Regions from separate parts of the Shigella sp. SIG3 genome, predicted to be linked through region 2. Evidence: predicted binding sites of a transcription regulator. Region 2 holds the regulator's gene; the other holds the start of a gene.
What was found. The regulator ArgR, encoded in region 2, controls arginine synthesis, uptake and breakdown. The targets are predictions, from matches to a motif close to ANTGAATAAAAATACANT.

Region 1: argA (amino-acid N-acetyltransferase) is a predicted target of ArgR. The motif match lies at 2,504-2,521, and genes of this name have one in related genera.

What each region holds. Positions count from the first base shown of each region.
Region 1 covers NZ_JBQZXE010000024.1:20,329-24,755, reverse strand. Annotated here, with positions in the region: gene mltA (murein transglycosylase A) at 1-598, opposite strand, end outside; tRNA gene ACUU1I_RS07115 (tRNA-Met) at 807-883, shown strand; tRNA gene ACUU1I_RS07110 (tRNA-Met) at 917-993, shown strand; gene amiC (N-acetylmuramoyl-L-alanine amidase AmiC) at 1,068-2,321, opposite strand; gene argA (amino-acid N-acetyltransferase) at 2,553-3,884, shown strand; gene recD (exodeoxyribonuclease V subunit alpha) at 3,946-4,427, opposite strand, start outside.
Region 2 covers NZ_JBQZXE010000022.1:25,883-30,309, reverse strand. Annotated here, with positions in the region: gene degS (outer membrane-stress sensor serine endopeptidase DegS) at 1-1,061, shown strand, start outside; gene mdh (malate dehydrogenase) at 1,123-2,061, opposite strand; gene argR (transcriptional regulator ArgR) at 2,496-2,966, shown strand; gene yhcN (peroxide/acid stress response protein YhcN) at 3,331-3,594, shown strand; gene ACUU1I_RS06770 (barstar family protein) at 3,650-3,922, opposite strand; gene aaeB (p-hydroxybenzoic acid efflux pump subunit AaeB) at 4,014-4,427, opposite strand, start outside.

The DNA.
Region 1 (4,427 bases), on a different contig from region 2:
AGCTGAAAAAGTTAAGCGGACTGCCATCACCAAAGTCGATATACCCACTACCCTGCACATCCATAATGAAGTTATCCATCAGAGAGTTGCTGTAAGCGAGGATGTATTTATCGCCCAATGCCCCGGCGTAGATCTCCGCACGAGACGGCAGACGACCACGTTTTGGCGGCATACGGTAAATAGGATACTGGAACTCGCCCTGGCGGGTATGGCGCGCCTGAATTACCGGCGTGTAATAGCCTGTAAACTGCACGTTACCATAGTTGTCGGCACCTTCCATCTGCCAGGCATCAATGCCGAACTGGCGCATATTGCGGGTATCACCGCCTGCGCGCAGCCACTCTTGCACCGCGTTATAAACATTACTCTGGTTGCCATACAGACGCGGTGACGAATTACGGATATGGTTAATTTGCTCGGCAAAATCACCGGCGTTAATCGGCGCGCCAACGGCATCTGGCTGGTTCACCAGAGAGAAAGGCTGGGTAAATTTCCCGTCTTTATATTGCTGTCCGCGATCGGTTGGTTTGGAAGAGCAGGCGGCAAGCATTGCCACAACCGTGCCCATAAGAAGGTACTTTACCCAACGTCCTTTCATTGTTCTCTTCTTCAGGTTAAAAAATAAGGCGCAACGAAGATAACAAACCGCCGCGTTTAATGAAATGAGCAGCCTCTCCCTGACGCAAATTTCGCACAAAAAATAAGCTTTAGTGGTTTGTTTTTGTTCAAAATCATGCTAAATCCGTGATCGGGGTAAAAAAAAGGTTGCATGAAAACGCGAGCGGAGTATAGTGCGCATCCACGGACGCGGGGTGGAGCAGCCTGGTAGCTCGTCGGGCTCATAACCCGAAGGTCGTCGGTTCAAATCCGGCCCCCGCAACCAATCAAATTTGATGAAGTAAAAGCAGTACGGTGACGCGGGGTGGAGCAGCCTGGTAGCTCGTCGGGCTCATAACCCGAAGGTCGTCGGTTCAAATCCGGCCCCCGCAACCAATTATTGAACACCCTAACGGGTGTTTTTTTGTTTCTGATCTCCCATAAAAAAAGCGCCATTCAGCGCCTTTTTATCATCCCCTTCTCGCCAGCGTTGCCCCATCGGCAAAATACGCTTTAATCCCCGCAAGAATAGACTCCGCAACTTCCTGCTGGAAAGTCGCCGTTTTCAGTTTACGCTCTTCCTCAACGTTACTGATAAACGCCGTTTCGACCAGAATGGAGGGAATATCTGGTGCCTTTAGTACGGCAAACCCGGCCTGTTCAACTTGATTTTTATGCAGCTTGTTGATTTTTCCGAGCTTATTCAGTACCGCTTTACCAAACTTAAGGCTGTCAGCAATAGTCAGCGACTGCACCATATCGAACATGGTGTGGTCGACATAGCGGTCACCGCTTTTGCTCACGCCACCAATCAAGTCCGAGGCGTTCTGGGTTTGTGCCAGATATTTTGCCGCAGTACTGGTTGCGCCTTTGGTTGAGAGCGCAAACACCGAGGAACCGCTCGGCTGACGACTGGTAAAGGCGTCGGCATGGATAGAGACAAACAGGTCAGCACGCTGTTTCTGGGCTTTTGCTACGCGCACTTGCAACGGAATGAAGATGTCTTCATTGCGCGTCATGTACACCTTCATATTGCCCTCTTTCTCGATCAGAGAGCGCAAACGGCGAGCTATTTGCAATACCACATCTTTTTCGCGCGTTTTGTATTTCCCCACCGCACCGGAATCTTCGCCACCGTGGCCAGGGTCAAGCATAATGACAATCGGACGATCGCGCCCTGCTTTACCCGGTTGTGGACCACTTTGCGCTGGCGGCACCTGCTTTTCGAGGTCGCCTTTGTTGTAATCCTCCAGCAGCGCCAGCAGCGGGTCCTGCATATCCTGTGCATTGGCCGGATAGAGGTCCATCACCAGACGCTCTTTAAACCCGGCGACCGGCGCAAGGGCAAACAGCTGCGGTTTTACGTTTTGCTTTAATTCAAAAACCATGCGTACGGTTTGCGGGTCAAATTGCCCGACGCGCGCCGACTTGATGAACGGGTCGTCTGCACGAATTTGTGCCGCCATCCCCTTGAGTACCGAGTTCAGGTTTACATCTTCGATATCCACCACCACGCGTTCAGGGTTACTCAACGCGAACTGCTTATATTTCAGCTGACGATTTGATTCTACCGTCACGCGGGTGTAGCTGGACGCAGGCCAGACGCGCACCGCCACGACCTGGCTAACCGCAGCCAGGCTGACCTGACTTACGCTCAATAGCCACATAGCGCCCGCGCCTTGCAGTAAACGACGACGGCTGATTGCAGTGTTGGATCCTGACATGCCTCTCCCGAGCAAAAGAAATCTAAGCTGTGTAACAAGTAAACGACTAATTTGACCGGAAACTTTAGCGAAAGACGCATAATCTGTCATCTAATAAACGGTAAACATTCTTTTTATATTCACGGCATTACTGATAAAAAAGTCGCTCTCGCATAAAATTTACACTTGCACCCTGCGAAAAAACAGAATAAAAATACAATAATTTCAAATAATCATGCAAAGGGGTGTGCCGTGGTAAAGGAACGTAAAACCGAGCTGGTCGAGGGATTCCGCCATTCGGTTCCCTATATCAATACCCACCGGGGAAAAACGTTTGTCATCATGCTCGGCGGTGAAGCCATTGAGCATGAGAATTTCTCCAGTATCGTTAATGATATCGGGTTGTTGCACAGCCTCGGCATCCGTCTGGTGGTGGTCTATGGCGCACGTCCGCAGATCGACGCAAATCTGGCTGCGCATCACCACGAACCGCTGTATCACAAGAATATACGTGTGACCGACGCCAAAACACTGGAACTGGTGAAGCAGGCTGCGGGAACATTGCAACTGGATATTACTGCTCGCCTGTCAATGAGTCTCAATAACACGCCGCTGCAGGGCGCGCATATCAACGTCGTTAGTGGCAATTTTATTATTGCCCAGCCGCTGGGCGTCGATGACGGCGTGGATTACTGCCATAGCGGGCGTATCCGGCGGATTGATGAAGACGCGATCCATCGTCAACTGGAAAGCGGTGCAATAGTGCTAATGGGGCCGGTCGCTGTTTCAGTCACTGGCGAGAGCTTTAATCTGACCTCTGAAGAGATTGCCACTCAACTAGCCATCAAACTGAAAGCTGAAAAGATGATTGGTTTTTGCTCTTCCCAGGGCGTTACTAATGACGACGGTGATATTGTCTCCGAACTTTTCCCTAACGAAGCGCAAGCACGGGTAGAAGCCCAGGAAGAGAAAGGCGATTACAACTCCGGTACGGTGCGCTTTTTGCGTGGCGCAGTGAAAGCCTGCCGCAGCGGCGTGCGCCGCTGTCATTTAATCAGTTATCAGGAAGATGGCGCGCTGTTGCAAGAGTTGTTCTCACGCGACGGTATCGGTACGCAGATTGTGATGGAAAGCGCCGAGCAGATTCGTCGCGCAACAATCAACGATATTGGCGGTATTCTGGAGTTGATTCGCCCGCTGGAGCAGCAAGGTATTCTGGTGCGCCGTTCTCGCGAGCAGCTGGAGATGGAAATCGACAAATTCACCATTATTCAGCGCGATAACACGACTATTGCCTGCGCCGCGCTCTATCCGTTCCCGGAAGAGAAGATTGGGGAAATGGCCTGTGTGGCAGTTCACCCGGATTACCGCAGTTCATCACGGGGCGAGGTTCTGCTGGAACGCATTGCCGCTCAGGCGAAGCAGAGCGGCTTAAGCAAATTGTTTGTGCTGACCACGCGCAGTATTCACTGGTTCCAGGAACGTGGATTTACCCCGGTGGATATTGATTTACTGCCCGAGAGCAAAAAGCAGTTGTACAACTACCAGCGTAAATCCAAAGTGTTGATGGCGGATTTAGGGTAAGCGATGAAAATCACCGGATGCGGCAGGCGTAACACTCGTGCGTCGCATCCGGCAATTACGTTTATTCCCGCGAACTAAACAACGCCGCCAGACCACTGCGCCGCTCAGTACGAGTGGCGATTGCCGCACTTAATATACGCTCATCGGCATACAGCGACAGACGACGACGCGCGCGGGTCACCGCGGTGTATACCAGCTCTCGCGTTACTACCGGCGTGCGTTGGCTCGGTAAAATCAACGCCGCATGGTCGAACTCCGATCCCTGCGATTTATGTACCGTCATCGCCCACGTAGTTTCGTGCTCTGGCAAGCGACTCGGTTGCACAGACTTAATATTGCCGTCCGGCATCGCAAACCAGACGCGCGTCCCCTGCCCGCGATCCAGCGCAATACCGATATCGCCATTAAACAACCCAAGCGCGCTGTCATTACGGGCAATCATCACCGGTCGGCCTTCGTACCAACGAGAGTGCGGATGACGATGAATTTTGCGCTTCTGTTGCATAAACTGCTCAATTCGCTCATTCAGTCCAGCCACGCCAA
Region 2 (4,427 bases):
TGAAGCTCTTACGTTCCGTTGCGATTGGATTAATTGTCGGCGCTATTCTGCTGGTTGCCATGCCTTCGCTGCGCAGCCTTAACCCGCTTTCCACTCCGCAATTTGACAGTACCGATGAGACGCCTGCCAGCTATAATCTGGCGGTTCGCCGCGCCGCGCCAGCGGTGGTTAACGTTTACAACCGTGGTTTGAACACCAACTCTCACAACCAGCTTGAGATCCGCACCCTGGGATCCGGTGTAATCATGGATCAACGCGGTTATATCATCACCAATAAACACGTCATCAACGACGCCGATCAGATCATCGTCGCCTTACAGGATGGACGTGTATTTGAAGCATTGCTGGTGGGATCTGACTCTCTAACCGATCTGGCGGTACTTAAAATTAATGCCACTGGCGGTTTACCTACCATTCCAATTAATGCACGTCGCGTACCGCACATTGGCGACGTAGTACTGGCGATCGGTAACCCGTACAACCTCGGGCAGACCATTACCCAAGGGATTATTAGTGCCACGGGTCGAATCGGTCTGAACCCGACCGGGCGGCAAAACTTCCTACAAACCGATGCTTCCATTAACCACGGTAACTCTGGCGGCGCGCTGGTGAACTCGCTGGGAGAACTGATGGGCATTAACACGCTGTCGTTTGATAAGAGTAACGATGGCGAAACGCCGGAAGGTATCGGCTTTGCGATTCCTTTCCAGTTAGCAACCAAAATTATGGATAAGCTGATCCGCGATGGTCGCGTGATCCGCGGCTACATTGGTATCGGCGGACGCGAGATCGCACCACTGCACGCGCAGAGCGGTGGTATAGATCAACTGCAAGGGATCGTGGTTAATGAAGTGTCACCTGACGGCCCAGCGGCGAATGCGGGTATTCAGGTCAACGATCTGATTATTTCGGTGGATAACAAACCGGCCATCTCTGCTCTGGAGACGATGGATCAGGTGGCGGAAATTCGCCCTGGTTCGGTGATCCCGGTTGTAGTGATGCGTGATGATAAGCAGTTAACGCTGCAGGTCACCATTCAGGAATATCCGGCAACCAATTAAGTCGAGTGCTCAAAACAAAAACCGGAGTCTGTGCTCCGGTTTTTTATTATTCGCTAATCAATTACTTATTAACGAACTCTTCGCCCAGGGCGATATCTTTCTTGAGCGTATCCAGCATACCTTCCAGCGCGTTCTGTTCAAATGCGCTCAGGGTACCGATAGATTTACGCTCTTCCACGCCGTTTTTACCCAGCAGCAGCGGTTGAGAGAAGAAACGGGCGTACTGACCGTCGCCTTCAACGTAGGCACATTCGACAACGCCTTGTTCGCCCTGCAGTGCACGAACCAGAGACAGACCAAAACGTGCAGCTGCCTGGCCCATAGACAGGGTTGCAGACCCGCCACCGGCTTTCGCTTCAACCACCTCAGTACCCGCGTTCTGGATACGTTTGGTCAGATCAGCCACTTCCTGCTCGGTAAAACTAACGCCAGGAACCTGTGACAGCAGCGGCAGAATGGTAACACCAGAGTGACCGCCAATAACCGGCACTTCAACTTCGCCTGGCTGTTTGCCTTTCAGTTCCGCAACAAAGGTGTTGGAACGAATGATATCCAGCGTGGTAACGCCGAACAGTTTGTTTTTGTCATAAACACCGGCTTTTTTCAGCACTTCAGCAGCAATTGCAACTGTGGTGTTAACCGGGTTAGTGATAATACCAATGCACGCTTTCGGGCAGTTTTTCGCAACTTGCTGTACCAGGTTTTTCACGATGCCGGCGTTAACGTTAAACAGGTCGGAACGATCCATACCCGGTTTACGCGCTACGCCTGCAGAGATAAGAACGACATCTGCGCCTTCCAGCGCCGGAGTCGCATCTTCACCAGAAAAACCTTTGATTTTCACAGCAGTAGGGATATGGCTCAGATCGACGGCCACACCGGGAGTCACTGGAGCGATATCATACAGAGAGAGTTCTGAACCTGAAGGCAGTTGGGTTTTTAACAGTAGTGCAAGCGCCTGGCCAATACCGCCAGCAGCGCCGAGGACTGCGACTTTCATCCTAAACTCCTTATTATATTGATAAACTAAGATATGTTGCTCCGCTGCCGCGACCTTAATCCACAAAATTGCCGTTTACAATGACCACATCTCAAGAATGTGTAGTCACGCAAGTTTAGCGTTTATGCATTTAATTGCCGTAATCAGGAACCTAACTTACGTAATTAACAGTCGCTTATGCATTAGCGCAACATTCCAACAGGTGGTGACAATATACCCTACCGTTCAGCCAAAACAACATCAATTTGATAACAATTAATTTACTTTTAAACAGAATTTGCATGCCGTGACGCAGGCATGTTTCTCAATAACGAAATTTGATAAAATCCCGCTCTTTCATAACATTATTTCAGCCTTCTTCAGGGCTGACTGTTTGCATAAAAATTCATCTGTATGCACAATAATGTTGTATCAACCACCATATCGGGTGACTTATGCGAAGCTCGGCTAAGCAAGAAGAACTAGTTAAAGCATTTAAAGCATTACTTAAAGAAGAGAAATTTAGCTCCCAGGGCGAAATCGTCGCCGCGTTGCAGGAGCAAGGCTTTGACAATATTAATCAGTCTAAAGTCTCGCGGATGTTGACCAAGTTTGGTGCTGTACGTACACGCAATGCCAAAATGGAAATGGTTTACTGCCTGCCAGCTGAACTGGGTGTACCAACCACCTCCAGTCCATTGAAGAATCTGGTGCTGGATATCGACTACAACGATGCAGTTGTCGTGATTCATACCAGCCCTGGCGCGGCGCAGTTAATTGCTCGCCTGCTGGACTCACTGGGCAAAGCAGAAGGTATTCTGGGCACCATCGCTGGCGATGACACCATCTTTACCACCCCTGCTAACGGTTTCACCGTCAAAGACCTGTACGAAGCGATTTTAGAGCTGTTCGACCAGGAGCTTTAATCTCTGCCCCGTCGCTTCTGGCGGCGGGGAAAATGTTGCTTATCCCTCTCATTCCCCTTCTTTCTCCTGCGATACATTTAACGAATAGTGCGTTTTACCGCGACACATCATTCACAAAATGAATACATACGGTAAAAAAAGCACATTATGCAAAATTCATTATCTAATTGAAAATACTATAATTAATAATAAATAACCGTGTTTTTTATACTTTTTTGTTATTAAAATTCACATTTTTAACACTTAGTATCAACTGAAACAGTTAGCGTGGTATTAATTAGTTCAATAATTAGTGTATGCTTGATTTTGTGATATGGGTCACGAAACAAAGGCCCAGCTAAAAGATTATGTCGAGGTAAAAATCATGAAAATCAAAACCACTGTAGCTGCATTAAGCGTACTTTCTGTTCTCTCTTTCGGTGCATTCGCTGCCGACTCCATTGATGCTGCACAAGCACAAAATCGTGAAGCAATCGGGACCGTATCCGTAAGTGGTGTGGCGTCTTCGCCAATGGATATACGTGAAATGCTGAACAAAAAAGCGGAAGAGAAAGGCGCAACGGCCTACCAGATTACTGAAGCTCGTAGCGGTGACACCTGGCACGCTACGGCTGAACTGTACAAATAAACCCTCATCGTTTTGTCCGACGATATTGCCCCCGGTTCGGGGGCTTTTTTTTGCGCTAATGACGAACATTAAAACGCAAATGCCCTTCCAGCTCTTCCTCTGCCTCATCAAACAGCAATATTAACGCGCCAAAACGGCGACGCGTTTTCTCTCCCAGATGAACAAATTCAATCTCAAGTGGTAGCGGCAGGACATCGTTCATTAACACATCCCATAGTGAGTCAAGATCGCGTACCTTATCTTTAGCCAGACCAAGGGTTTGGCTAAAGTCACGATAAAAATCCTCCTGACTCTCAATCTCATTAAAATCAAAGGCATAAATATTCATCTGTTGCCACCGTCACGTTTCGCGGCGAGTTCTGCCGTGCATCGCTAAGTATAGCCATGAAAAAACCGACGCTTTTGGCGTCGGTTTTGACTTAACTATCGGTCAACGCATGTTGATACTTATGGAGCATCCCCGCCAGCCGATGAACCGGTTCCGTCACCTGCGGTGGCGCTTGCCAGATGCGTAGCTTTTCCTGGTAGATTTCCAGTTCTTCCAGCAACTGGCCAAAGTACCGACGACGTTTATCATCGCTACGGGCAGATATCACATGGTCTGCTGTGCGGCGCATTTGTCGGTGAAACGCCGATAAATCCTCGTTAACCGGGATCGGCGCATCACGCAGGCGCTGGTGCGCGATAATCATCGTCAGCGCCAGGCGAAATTTCGGCAAATCCCCTGGGAACTTATTCATCAGCAAAAACAGCTGCTGATAAAGTGCCGGGAGGTGGTTCTCTTTACGACGTGCCACATTGGTAGTCATCGCGGAAACAGCGGCAGAAACAAA